One region of the Kitasatospora sp. NPDC127121 genome, then DNA from elsewhere that is predicted to be linked to it. Evidence: riboswitches for the same ligand, from Rfam matches in the RefSeq annotation. Region 1 holds a riboswitch; the other holds the start of a gene.
What was found. A riboswitch is a leader RNA that binds a small molecule or an ion and turns the genes downstream of it on or off. The one in region 1 is predicted to bind thiamine pyrophosphate.
Positions count from the first base shown of each region.

Region 2: another riboswitch for thiamine pyrophosphate. It lies ahead of thiO (glycine oxidase ThiO); the one in region 1 lies ahead of ACFVHI_RS16945 (cytosine permease).

Region 1 covers NZ_JBHXTQ010000029.1:49,261-56,057, forward strand. Annotated here, with positions in the region: gene ACFVHI_RS16930 (MerR family transcriptional regulator) at 1-281, opposite strand, end outside; tRNA gene ACFVHI_RS16935 (tRNA-Ser) at 400-487, opposite strand; gene ACFVHI_RS16940 (S1C family serine protease) at 551-2,374, opposite strand; TPP riboswitch at 2,678-2,825, shown strand; gene ACFVHI_RS16945 (cytosine permease) at 2,950-4,284, shown strand; gene ACFVHI_RS16950 (glycerophosphodiester phosphodiesterase) at 4,364-5,188, shown strand; gene ACFVHI_RS16955 (ATP-binding protein) at 5,494-6,036, shown strand; gene ACFVHI_RS16960 (DUF5926 family protein) at 6,143-6,797, shown strand, end outside.
Region 2 covers NZ_JBHXTQ010000008.1:9,369-16,165, reverse strand. Annotated here, with positions in the region: gene ACFVHI_RS07000 (molybdopterin-dependent oxidoreductase) at 166-795, shown strand; gene pknB (Stk1 family PASTA domain-containing Ser/Thr kinase) at 843-2,621, opposite strand; gene ACFVHI_RS06990 (thiazole synthase) at 2,741-3,538, opposite strand; gene thiS (sulfur carrier protein ThiS) at 3,540-3,809, opposite strand; gene thiO (glycine oxidase ThiO) at 3,806-4,981, opposite strand; TPP riboswitch at 4,985-5,097, opposite strand; gene ACFVHI_RS06975 (NAD(P)/FAD-dependent oxidoreductase) at 5,182-6,390, shown strand; gene ACFVHI_RS06970 (Rv2175c family DNA-binding protein) at 6,433-6,797, shown strand, end outside.

The sequences.
Region 1 (6,797 bases):
GCGATCGCCTCGGCGAGTTGGGCCCGGCGCAGCCGCAGCATCCCGCGCAGTTCGGCCGCGTCCACCTGCTCGTCCAGGACGGCCCGCACCTGCTGCAGCGTGAAGCCGAGCTCCTTGAGCGCGATCACCCGGTTGAGCCGGGCGAGTTGGGACGCCTCGTAGGACCGGTACCCGCTGACCGGGTCCACCCTGGCGGGCCGCAGCAGCCCGATCGCGTCGTAGTGGCGCAGCATCCGCACCGACACCCGGCCGTGGCTGGCGAAGTCTCCGATGTTCAACATGGTGCCCCCACTCCACCCCCTGCCACCGTGTCAGGGTCAACCCCCGCCGGCCGCAAACGCGAAAGGCGGGTGCCGAGTGATCTCGGCACCCGCCCTGAGCAGGTGGTTCTCCAACCAGCGGAGAGCGTGGGATTCGAACCCACGGTACGGGGTCACCGCACGACAGTTTTCAAGACTGTTCCCTTAGGCCGCTCGGGCAGCTCTCCAGGCGGAGGTCAGCCTAACGGGTCCGGCGGGGTTCGGTGCACACCGTTTCGTGCGGGTGGGGGTCAGCTGTCGCCGTCCCGCTGGCCGAGGGTGACCTTGGTGTTGAACTGCTGGCCGTTGCGGGTGTACTCGACGTCGACGGTCTCGCCGGGCTTGTGCGTCCAGATCCGGCTGACCAGGGCGGGGCCGTTGTCGATCGGGACTCCGCCGAGCTTGGTGATGACGTCGCCCGGCTTGAGACCGGCCTTGTCGGCGGCGCCGCCGGGGGTGACGGCCGGCTGGCCCTGGATGTCGCGGGTCTGGATCTGCGCGCCGTCGCCCTTGTAGTCGTCGTTGCGCAGCACGTCGAGCTTGGCGTAGACCGGCTTGCCGGTCTTGATCAGGGTGTCGGCGACCCACTTGGCCTGGTTGATCGGGATGGCGAAGCCGAGGCCGATGCTGCCGGCCCGGCCGTTGGCGGAGGCGTTGGACTGGATCGCCGAGTTGATGCCGATCACCGAGCCGCTGGAGTCGAGCAGCGGGCCGCCGGAGTTGCCGGGGTTGATCGAGGCGTCGGTCTGCAGGGCGTTCATGTAGGAGGACTGGCCGCCGGTCTCGTCGCCGGAGGCGACCGGGCGGTCCTTGGCGCTGACGATGCCGCTGGTGACGGTGGACTCCAGGCCGTACGGCGCACCGATCGCGACGGTGGCGTCACCGACGTTGACCTTGTCGGAGTCGGCCAGCGGAAGCGGGGCCAGCTTGCTCTTCGGCGGGTTGTCGATCTTGATCACGGCGACGTCGTAGCCCTCGGCGTGGCCCAGCACGGACGCGTTGTAGGACGTGCCGTCGGCGAACTTGACGGTCAGTTTGCCGCCGTTGAGGGTCGGCGCGACCACGTGGTTGTTGGTGAGGATGTGGCCCTCGGTGTCGAAGACGAAGCCGGTGCCGGTGCCCGACTCGCCGTTGCCCTGCGCCTTGATGGTGACGACGCTGGGCAGCGCCTTCTGCGCGATGCCGGCGATCGAGCCGGGGGCGGGCTCGTTCTTCTGGGTGTTGCTGGCCTGGACGGTGGTGCTGCGGTGGTCGTCGGCGCTGTTGGTGCGGTCGTTGCGGTCCGCGACGGTCACGCCGAGCGCCCCGCCGGCCACGCCGGCGACCAGCGCGACGGCGGCGATCAGGGCGACCAGGCCGCCGCGCTTCTTGCGCGGGCCGCCGGGGCCGCCGGGGTAGTCGGCCGGGTAGCCGAGCGGTCCGGCCGGGCCGCCCGGGTAGCCCGCGCCGCCGCCGGCGTCGTGGGCGGCGCCCCAGCCGCCGAGCGGCTGGCCGGCGCCGAACGGGTGGTGGCCGGGCGCGGGGTGCGCGGCGGGCGCGCCGGGGGCGGCCGGGGTGCCGTACGGGTCGTGCGGGCCGGCGGCGGGGACGCCGTGGGCCGGGGTGGCGTACGGGTTGGCACCCGGCGGCAGGGCCGGGCTCTCGGCGACGGGTGCGACAGGTGCGACGGGTGCCGCCGGCGCGGCCGGGACCGGCGGGGCGGGCGGCAGGACCGGCGGCGGCGCGTCGATGTAGCCGGTGGCGGCGTCGACCGGGGCGGCCGGCGCGTCGGCGACCGGCGCGGCCGGGGCCTGCGGGGCCGTCTCCGGCGCGGGGACCTTGGTGAAGGCCACGGTGGGCTGGTACCCGCCCTCGGCCGGAACACCATCGGTCGGCGCGCCTTCGGTCGGCGCGGCCTCAGCCGGTGCGGCCTCGGCGGCCGGCGCGGCCGCGGGCTCGGGGACCCGGCCGAAGGCCAGTGTCGGCTGGTGCCCGCCCGAGGCGTGGCCGTCGGAAGCGGGAACAGCCGCCGCCTGGCCGCCCGAGGGCTGCTCCCCCTGCGGCCCGGTGGGCCCAACCTCGCGCTCGGTGCTCACGAACGACCTCCATAGCTGACAGAACCAAGGACCATAGTTTTTCGTACTGCCGATTCGATTGCCGTAAGGACCCCTCTGAATAACTCATAAGAATCCTTAGCCGCCGCCGACAGCCGGGCCGCCGACCAGGCTGTCCTGCGCCGACGACCGAGCCGGCGACCGAGCCGACGAGCAACTCGACGGCCGAACCGGCGACCAGGCCGACGACCGGAGGCTCCCCCACCTCCGCCGGACGTCCCGCGATGCGGGCCGCACACCCCGTGGCCTTGGCGTTCACCCCCGGGCCGGTTAGCCTGTCGCTCACAACTGACACGCGGGAGCTTGGACCGACCAGGCTGAGAGTGCGCTGGTCGACCGTACGCCACGGGATCGTGGGCGGACCGTCGAGGGGGCGCAGACCGCCGGAACCTGTCCGGGTAATGCCGGCGTAGGGAGTATCGGCCATGTCGCCTGCTTCGCCATCCTCTTCTTCGGGCGCGCCCGCGTCCAAGGGTTTCCCCGAACCGTCCCCGACCGCTCACGACGGTGACAGCGGTGACAGCGGTCTCCCGGGCCCCACCGACACGGCGACCGCCGTGCTGGACCGCCCGGAGCGTGCCGAGGCGCCGCTCGTACTGGACACCGAGCCGCCGCGCACGCTGCGCTTCCGGGACCACTTCGCGCTCTGGATGAACCTGGGCGTCAGCCTGATCGGCTTCTCCACCGCCGCGACCGTGCTCGGAGCCAAGGGCAGCGAGCTGTCGCTGGCCGCCGCGGTGACCGCGATCGTGGCCGGCACCGTGGTCGGCACCGCGATGCTCGGCGTGGCCGCGCTGATCGGGGCCCGTACCGGTGCGCCCGCGATGGCGAACCTGCGCGGGCTGTTCGGCACCCGGCTGTCGTACGTCCCGACGGTGCTGAACATCGTCCAGTGCGTCGGCTGGGGCGTGTTCGAGCTGCTGACGATCGCGGCGGGCGCGCAGACCGTCGCCCACACCGACGGCTACCGCTGGCTGTTCGTGCTCCTGGCGGGCGCGCTGACCACCGCGCTGACCATCTGGCCGCTGGGCTCGATCGCGGTGCTGCGCCGCTTCGTGGCCGGTGCGGTCGCCGTCGCGATGGTGTACTTCACCGTCCAGTTGGGCCGCCAGGGGGTGCCCGACCCGGGCGCCGGCAACTGGCACGGCTTCCTGGGCGCCACCGACGCGATGATCGCGGTGTCGATCTCCTTCGTCCCGTTGGCCGCCGACTACACCCGGCACTCGCGCACCGCGCGCTCGGCGTTCTGGGGCAGCTTCTCCGGCTACACGATCGCCCAGGTCTGGTGCTACGTGCTCGGCCTGATGGCCCTGCTGCAGTCCGACGGCGACCCGAACAGGATCTTCGACTCCTTCCTCGGCGTCTGGGCCGGCTGGCTGTTCCTGCTGGTGCTGGTGCTGCGCGAGACGGACCAGTCCTTCGCCAACGTGTACTCGACCGCGATGTCGGTGCAGAACCTGCTGCCGAAGGTGGACCGCCGGGTGCTGACCGGCGGGATCGGCCTGCTGATCACCGTGCTGGCGCTGCAGATCGACAAGTTCACCGACACCTACACCAACTTCCTCGGCCTGATCGGCTCGGTCTTCGTGCCGCTGCTGGCGGTGCTGGCGGTGGACTACTTCTTCGGCGCCGGCCGGTACGGCTGGAACCTCTCCGCCGACGCGCCCTCGCGCCGCCTGATGCTGCTGCCATGGGTGCTGGGCTTCGCGGTCTACCAGTTCATCGCGCCGACCGCGGTGGCCGGCTGGTGGACGGACTTCTGGACCTCCGCCCAGGACGCCCTGCACTTCACCCCGCAGGAGTGGACGTCGGCCTCGCTGTTCGCCTTCCTGGTGCCGGCCCTGGTCACCTGGGCGCTCACCCCGCTGACCCGCAGGGCGGCGCGGAGCTGACCGACCGGCACCGAAGACGGCCCCGCGGATTGGGGCCGTCTTCGCCTGCGCGTCACTTCCGCCGCCTATCGTGGGGCCCGTGACCAGCACAGACCCGTCCTCGACGGCGGCGCGCACCACGCCGCCCGTCCAGGTGATCGCCCACCGCGGTTCCTCGCACGCCCTGCCCGAGCACACCCTGGCGGCGTACCGGCGCGCGCTCGACGAGGGCGCGGACGCGGTCGAGTGCGACGTCCGGCTGACCGCCGACGGCGAGCTGGTCTGCGTGCACGACCGCCGGATCGGCCGGGTCTCCAACGGCCAGGGCACCGTCTCGGCGATGACGCTGGCCGAGCTGGAGGCGTACGACTTCGGCGCCTGGAAGACCGGCCGCCCCAGCACCGACCCCGAGCTGCGCGGCGTGCTGCGGCTGGAGCGGCTGCTGGAGCTGGTGGTGGACTGCGGCCGCCCGGTGGACCTGGCGATCGAGACCAAGCACCCGGTGCGCTACCGCGGCCGGGTGGAGGCCGAGCTGCTGCGGACGCTCGAACGCTTCAAGATCGGCGCGAACCGGGAGGGCGAGCGCCCCTCGGCCCGGATCATGAGCTTCTCCTCGGTGGGGCTGGACCGGGTGGCGGCCTCGGCGCCGGAGTACCGGCGGGTGTTCCTGTTCGAACGGACCCTGCCGCTGCTCGGCCGGCTGCGCCCGGGCTCCCCGCTGCCGGGCGGGGCGCGGATCGCCGGGCCGGGCATCGACCTGGTGCGGGCCCGCCCGCAGCTGGTGACGCGGCTGCGCGAGCTGGGGCACGAGGTGCACGTGTGGACCGTGGACGAACCGGCCGACGTGGAACTGTGCCTGGAGCTCGGGGTGTCCGCGATCATCACCAACCGGCCCGCCGAGGTCCTGGCGCAGCTCGGGCGGTGATCCGCCGTCGGGCGGCGGGCCGCCCGCAAATCCACCCGCAAAGCCCGGACACAACCTGATCGTTCTGGTCGGCAGTCAAACCTTCCGGGCCCGTTATTGCCGGAATTCATGCACCGGGGCGACGCAGGGTGAGCACGGAATGACCTCAGGTCCACCCTCGGTCGCAATCGCTTGAAATGTCCTCGCGGGATCGTCCGGCGGTCGTTTCCGACGCATTACCAAGGGGCATCTCTCCCTCGGCATACGCTGAAGGAGGTCCGGGGGTGGCGTTGATGGTGGCGCGTGAAGTGCCGACTTCATCGACCATGGCAGTGCCGCACGGCCCGGCGAGTGTCGGGGTCGCACGGCGCCGACTGCGTCGAGATCTCGGCGACCGGCAGATACCGGAGCCGGTCATTGATGATGCCGTATTGATCCTTTCCGAACTGCTGAGCAACGCCTGTCGGTACGCCCGTCCGCTCGGCCCGCTGCGGGCCCTGGGGCGCGGCGCGCGGGCCGAGGTGGTGGACCAGCTGCTGGTCGGTGTCCCCTCCGGAACGCACCCCGCACCGGGCGGCCGGGAGCGCGAGGAGCACGGGAGCGGAACGGACGGCGGCGTGCTGGTCCGCTGGCAGCTGCACGCCGACGGCGTGCTCACCCTGGAGGTCACCGACGGCGGCGCGACCACCCGGCCGCTGCCCGCCGGCCCCTCGCTGACCTCGCGCGGCGGTCGCGGCCTGAACATCGTCGGCCAGCTGGCCAGCGACTGGGGCGTGCGCGACGCGCCCGGCGAGGTGACGGTCTGGGCGGCGCTGCCCGCCCGGGCCCGGCACGCCCGGCGCACCGGTGGTGACGCCCGCAGCGCCTGAACCGACGCGCGCCCCCCACCCGTCCGCCCGGCGCGTGCCCGCGCGCCGGGGGAACGTCAGTAGGCTGCCCGGAGCAAAGGACCACCGTTCCCGGGAGAGCCGCACCATGGGCAAGAAGGCCGCCAAGAAGGCGCCGCAGCGTCAGTCCACCACCGCCGTCACGGGCGAGGTCCCCGTGGTGGGGGCCCGCGAGAACTGCCCCTGCGGTTCGGGCCGCCGGTACAAGGCCTGTCACGGCCGGGAGGCCTCGCACGCGGTGCAGGAGCTGGTGCACCGCCCGTTCGAGGGCCTGGCGGGCGAGGCCGACTGGGTCGCGCTGCGCGAGCTGGTGCCCGCCGCCACGGTGCCGCTGACGCTGGCCGCCGGGGTGGCCGAGGGCGCCACCGGCGACGTCCCGTCGGTGACCCTGGCCACCGTGCTGCCGCTGGCCTGGCCGGCCCTGCGCCGCCAGGACGGCTCCATCCTGCTCGGCCTGCAGACCCAGTCCTCCTCCGGCGACCTCAGCCGCGACCTCGCGGACGCCCTGGAGCTGGCGCTGGCCACCGAGCCGGGCAACCCGGTGCCGTCCCGCCGGACCGAGGCGGGCGGACGCCGGCTCCAGGACCTGCTGGACGTCAACGCCGCGTTCACGCCCGCCGTGCACACCGGCTTCGAGTTCTGGCTGGAGGACGCCGAGACCGCGACCGGCGAGGTCGCCGCCTCCCTGGAGCGCGCCAACGCCTCGGCCATCCCGACCGAGAAGCTGGCGAGCGCCGACGCCG
Region 2 (6,797 bases), on a different contig from region 1:
ATCGAAATGGGAGGAAATTCCAGTAAGTTCACACTCACTAGGACATGTTTCGGAATATCCGATTTGAGCTGATACGGGCTCGACCACCGGTTCTTGGGGATGGGGCGCGTGGCCGCGCCAAGGGGCGCGCACGGCGCGTCGACCGCCGTCTGTCACCATGGAGTCATGGGTCAGTCCGAACAAGAACCGCTTCCGCCGTCTGACCCGAGGCTCCCCCCGGGGCAGCGCGTGCAGCGCGGCTGGCCCGCCCTGCACTACGGGCCCGTACCCCGCTTCAAACCGCTGACCTGGGACCTCCAGGTGTTCGGCGCGACCGCCTCGGCGGAGAAGCACAGCTGGGACTTCGAGGCCTTCCACGCCCTGCCGCGCACCACCGTCGTCGCCGACCTGCACTGCGTCACCAAGTTCACGCTGCTCGGCAACGAGTGGTCGGGCGTGCCGGCCGCCGCCCTCCTCGACCTGGAGCCCCCCGCGCCCGGCGTCACCCACGTGATGGTCTGGGCCGAGTACGGCTACAGCGCCAACCTGCGGCTGGCCGACTTCGCCGACCCGCGGACGATCTTCGCCACCCACCGCAACGGCGAGCCGCTGACCGCCGAGCACGGCTTCCCCGTCCGGCTGATCGTCCCCGGGCTGTACGCCTGGAAGGGCCCCAAGTGGGTCCGCGCGGTGGAGTACATGCGGGCCGACCGCCGGGGCTTCTGGGAGGAGCGCGGCTACCACAACCTCGCCGACCCGTGGCGCGAGCAGCGCTACTCCCACCAGGAGGAGCCGGGCGACGGCCCGCTGCGCTGAGGGCGGACCGACGTTCGGAGGAATCCCCTCAGAAGCGAGGGATCCCCTTAGAAGAAGGGGAAGTTGACCGTCACCGCGGTGTGCTGCGGGTGCCGCTCGCCGGCCGCCGGGGACTGGCCGGACACCTTGCCCGTGCCGAACAGGTTGACCCCGCTGGTCTGCATCGTGAAGCCGGCCGCCTGGAGCGCCTTCGCCGCGTCGTCCTTGCTCATCCCGGTGACGTCAGGGACGGGCACCATGCCCTTGCTGACCACCAGCGAGACCGCGGTGTTCTCCCGGAGCAGCTGCCCGGCCGCCGGCGAACTGCTGATCACCACGCCCTCCGGCACGGTGTCGTCGTACGTCCCGGTCACGCCGCCCCTGGTCAGCTGGGCCGCGGTCAGCGCGTCGGCGGCCTGGTCGGCGGTCTTCCCGGTCAGGTCCGGCACCGCGATCCGCTTGGGGCCCCTGGAGACGGTGACCGTCACGGTGTCGCTCTTGCGGGTCCGCGCACCCACCCCGGGGTCGGTGGCGATCACCTGCCCGGCCGGGACGCTCTCGCTGAACGCCTCGACGAAGCGGCCGTGCATGCCGTCCTTGTCCAGGATCCGCTGGGCCTCGGCCCGGTCCTTGCCGAGCACGCCGGGCACCGGCCCGTACAGCCCCTCGGACAGCCCGTACGTCGCGCCGCCGACCGCCAGCACCAGGGCGGTCAGCGCGGCCGCCCAGATCAGCGGCTTGCGGGGGAGGCGGCGCAGCAGGCCGGGCCGGCGCCCGCGCACCGGGGTCGGCTCGTCGTACGGGCGCGGCTCGACCAGCAGCTGGTCCAGCAGCTCCGCCGGCACGTCCAGCACGCTGGTGGGCTCCGGCGCCGCGGCGTCGACGGGCCCCGTCGGCGGCTGGATCACCGAGGTCGGCTCGCTGGTCGGGTAGCGCGGGCTGGGCCGGGTGGAGGCCGGCGGCTCGGCGTCCAGCTCGGCGGGGGTGAGCGTGCGGCGGAGCCGCTGGAGGGCGGCGAGCAGTTCGACCGCGTCGTACGGGCGGGCCTCGGCCGTCCGGGCGCAGGCGCCGGCCACTATGGCGTCCAGCCCGGGGCCGACGGCCGGGGCGATCAGCGAGGGGGCGGGGACGTCCTCGTGCAGGTGCTTGTACATGACCTGGACGGGGTTGTCGCCGGTGTGCGGGCGGCGGCCGGTGAGCATCTCGTAGAGCAGGATGCCGGCCGCGTAGACGTCGACCCGCTGGTCGGTGGGGGCGTCCGGGAGGATCTGCTCGGGGGCCAGGTAGGAGACGGTGCCGAGGACCGTGCCGCCGGTCGCGGTGCTGGTCGAGGTGGGCGCGCCGTCGGCGGTGCCGAGGACCCGGACCAGGCCGAAGTCGGCGACCTTGACCAGCCCGTCCTCGGTGATCAGCACGTTCTCGGGCTTGACGTCCCGGTGCACCAGCCCGGCCCGGTGGGCGGCGCCGAGGGCGGCCAGCACCGGCTCCAGCACGTCCAGCGCGGCCCGTACGGACAGTGCGCCGCGGTCGCGCAGCAGGTCCCGCAGGGTGCGGCCGGGCACGTACTCCATGGCGAGGAAGACGTTCGCGCCGTCCGCGCCCTGGTCGAAGACGTTCACCACGTTCGGGTGGGAGAGCCGGGCGACGGCCTTGGCCTCGCGGATGAACCGGGCGGTGAAGCCGTCGTCCCCGGCCAGCGCGGGGTGCATCACCTTGAGGGCGACGACCCGGTCCAGCCGGGTGTCGGTGCTCTTGTAGACGGTGGACATCCCGCCGGTCGCGATGCGCTGCTCGACCCGGTACCGGCCGTCGAGCAGGGTACCGATCAGGGGGTCGTGCAGTGCCATGTCCACCCGGAGAGTCTAGGGCCGCAGGCGGCAGCGGGGCCCGGAGGACATCGCCTCCGGGCCCGGCTGTGCCCGGTTTGTGACACGGCACACGCGGGCGGGTGCCGGGCGTCCCGGTGTCAGAACGCCGGGTGCTCGCGGGTGTCCAGCTCCGCCCGGCCGGCCATCGCCGAGGAGGCCTCGGCGTGGAACCGGCGCGGGATGCGGCCGGCCCGGTGGGCGAACCGGCCCGCCTCGGCGGCGTGCCGCATCGCCTCGGCCATCAGCACCGGGTCCTGCGCCCTGGTCACCGCGGAGGCGAGCATCACCGCCGCGCAGCCCAGCTCCATCGCCAGCGCGACGTCCGAGGCGGTGCCGGCGCCCGCGTCCAGGATCACCGGGACGCCCGCGCCCTCCACGATCAGCTGGAAGTTGTGCGGGTTGCGGATGCCCAGGCCGGAGCCGATCGGCGAGCCCAGCGGCATGATCGCCGCGCAGCCGACGTCCTCCAGCTTGCGCGCCAGCACCGGGTCGTCGTTGGTGTACGGCAGCACCGTGAAGCCGTCGTCGACCAGGGTCTCGGCGGCGTCCAGCAGCTCGATCGGGTCCGGCAGGAGGGTCCGCTCGTCGGCGATCACCTCCAGCTTCACCCAGTCGGTGCCGAGCGCCTCGCGGGCCAGCCGGGCGGTCAGCACGGCCTCCCCGGCGGTGAAGCAGCCCGCCGTGTTGGGCAGCACCCGGATGCCGTTGCGGGTCAGCACGTCCAGGACGGAGCCCTGGGTGCCGGCGTCGACCCGGCGCATCGCCACGGTGGTCAGCTCGGTGCCGGAGGCCAGCAGTGCCCGTTCGAGGATCTCCAGGCTGGGTGCGCCGCCGGTGCCCATGATCAGCCGGGAGCCGAAGGACGCCCCGGCGATGGTCAGCAGGTCGTCGGCCATGTCAGCCTCCCTGGACGGCGGTGAGGATCTCGATCCGGTCGCCCGCCGACAGTTCCGTGGCCGGCCACGAACTGCGCGGCACCACGGCCTCGTTGAGGGCGGCGGCGACGCCGCTGTGGGCGGCGCTGAGGGTGGCCACGACCTCTGCGAGGGTGGTCGTGGTGGACACCCGGCGGGGCTCGCCGTTGACGGTCAGCGCGATCTCGGCCGGTGCGGTCCGGGCCGGCGTGGTCTGGGCCGGCGTGGTCTGGGGTGGTGCGATCTCGGTCATGCGGAGGCCTTCGTGGTGGAGCGGTCGGGGGAGAACCGGGTGGGTGTGAACGGCTGTGCGAGCTCGGGGAGTTCGCCGGTCGCCAGGTACTCGGCGAGCAGGTCGGCGGTCACCGGGGTGAGCAGCACGCCGTTGCGGTAGTGGCCGGTGGCGGCGACCAGCCCTGGCAGCGCGGTCGGGCCCAGCAGCGGGGCGTTGTCCGGCGAGCCGGGCCGCAGCCCGGCCGAGGTCTCCAGCAGCGGGAGTTCGGTGATGCCCGGCACCAACTCGTGGGCGTCGCGCAGCAGTTCGTACACCCCGCCGGCGGTGACGGTGGTGTCGTAGCCCTGCTCCTCGGTGGTCGCGCCGATCACCAGCTCGCCGTTCTCCCGGGGCACCAGGTACAGGTGCTGTCCGCGCACCACCGCGCGGACGTTGCGGGACAGGAACGGCCGGTACGTCTCGGGGATCCGCAGCCGCAGGATCTGCCCCTTCACCGGGCGGACGGCCGGCAGCACGCCCTCCGGCAGTCCGGGCAGCCGGTGGCTGTGCGGGCCGGCCGCGAGCACCACCTGGTCGGCCCTCCGGGTCTCGCCGGTGCCGAGCCGGGCGCCGACCGCGCGGTCGCCCTCGACCAGCAGCCCGACGGCCTCGGCACGGTGGACCACGACCCCGGCGAGCTCGCAGGCGGCCACCAGGGCGGTCAGCAGCCGGCGGGGATCCACCTGGTGGTCGTCCGCGACGTGCAGGCCGCCGCGCACGCCGGGGGCGAGCATCGGCTCCAGCCTGCGGGCCTCCCGGCCGGTCAGCCAGGCCGAGTCCAGGCCGAGCCGCTGGTGGAAGGCGTGCAGCTCGCGCAGTTCCTCGCGGTCGTCGGAGTCCAGCGCGACGGCGATCGTGCCGCACCGGCGGTACCCGGTGTCCAGGCCGCCGCTCGCCTCGGTGAGCTCGGCGGCGAAGTCCCCGTACCGCTGGTTGGAGGCCATGCCGAGGCGCAGCAGCGGCTCCTCCCCGTACTGCAGCTCGGTGACCGGGGCGAGCATCCCGGCCGCGACCCCGGCCGCCCCGCCGCCGGGGGAGGGGTCGACCACGACGATGTTCCGCAACCCGCGCTGCGCGGCGCGCCAGGCGACGGCGAGGCCGATGATGCCCCCACCGATCACCAGCACGTCGGCGTGGGTTTCCTCGGGCAAGCGTGACAAGGCTGCTCTTCTCCCTTCGCCGGAATGACCCGGATCAGGTTCGGACGGTCGCGGGCCGTGCCAGCCCGCCTCTCAGCCCGGTACGCCGGGCTCCCGTGATGGTGCCCCCACCATAACGCCGGGGGCGGGCCCGGCCGAAGGCCCGTACGCGGGGTGGACGGGCCGGTGGCCCCGGCAGGGCGCTGAGTACAGTGACGGGCGTGGCAGAGCTGAACGCAACGGATCAGGTGGTCGTCGTCGGGGCCGGGCTGGCCGGGGCGCAGTGCGCCCTGAAGCTGCGGCAGGGCGGCTGGCGGGGGCGGATCACGCTGGTCGGGGAGGAGCCGCACGCGCCGTACGACCGGCCGCCGCTCTCCAAGGACGTGCTGCTCGGCAAGGCCGACGCCACCACCCTGGACATCGACTACCCGCACCTGGGCATCGAGCTGCTCACCGGCCGCCGCGCCACCGGCCTCACCCCCGGCGTGCTGCACACCGACGCCGGCGACCTCCCGTACGACGCCCTGGTGATCGCCACCGGCGCCACCCCGCGCGCCCTGCCCGGTGCCGAGCGCGCGCACCTGCTGCACACCCTGGACGACGCGCTGGCGCTGCGCGCCCTGCTGCGGCCCGGCCTGCGGCTGGTGCTGGTCGGCGCGGGCTGGATCGGCGCCGAGGTGTCCACTGCCGCCCGCGCGGCCGGCTGCGAGGTGACGGTGGTCGAGGCGGGCCCGGCGCCCGTCCCCGGCGCGCTGCCGGCCGAGGTCGGTTCGGCGATGGCCGCCTGGTACGCCGAGGCCGGTGTCGACCTGCGCTGCGGGGTCGGCGTGGCCGCCGTCGAGGAGGGCGCGGTGCTGCTCGCGGACGGCTCGCACCTGCCCGCCGACGAGGTCGTGGTCGGCGTCGGCGCCCGGCCCGCGACGGGCTGGCTGGCCGGTTCCGGTGTCGAGCTGGACGGCACCGGCGCCGTCCTGGTGGACGGGCGGCTGCGCACCGGCCTGCCCGGCGTCTTCGCGGCCGGGGACTGCGTCAGCTACCCGTCCGCCCGCTCCGGCGCCCGGCTGGCCGTCCAGCACTGGGACCACGCGTTGCAGTCCGGCGAGGCCGCGGCGGCCGCCGTCCTCGGCGCGGACGCGCCGCCGTACGACCCGGTGCCGTACTTCTGGTCGGAGCAGTTCGGCCGGATGGTCCAGTACGCCGGGCGGCACGCCGAGGGCGACGAACTGCTGTGGCGGGGCGGCCCGCAGGACGCCTCCTGGACGGTGCTCTGGCTGCGCGACGGGGTGCCGAGCGCGCTGCTGGCCGTCGACCGGCCGCGCGATCTGACCCAGGGCCGCCGGCTGATCGAGCGCGGCACCGCGCTGGACCGGGCCCGCGCGGCGGACCCCTCGGTGCCGCTGAAGTCGGCGGTCGCGGGGTAGCGGCTGGTGCGCGGGGGGCTGTGGAGGTGGCAGTCTGGTGGCGTGAGTGAGATTGAAAGCAAGATTGAAGCCCTGGTTTCCGAGTGGATGTACCTGCCCGACATCTCGGAGCAGTGGGGGGTGCGCGTCACCGAGGTGCGCGACCTGGTCCGCACCGGCGGGCTGATCGCCGTCCGGCGGGGCCCCAACAAGTCGCTGCAGGTCCCTGCGGCGTTCATCGACGGCCAGGGGCTGGTCAAGCACCTGTCCGGCACCCTGACCGTGCTGCGCGACTGCGGTTACAACGACGTGGAGATCCTGGAGTGGCTCTTCACCGAGGACCCGTCGCTGCCCGGCAGCCCGATCCAGGCGCTGCAGGAGAACCGCGGCACCGAGGTCAAGCGGCGCGCCCAGGCGATGCTGATCTG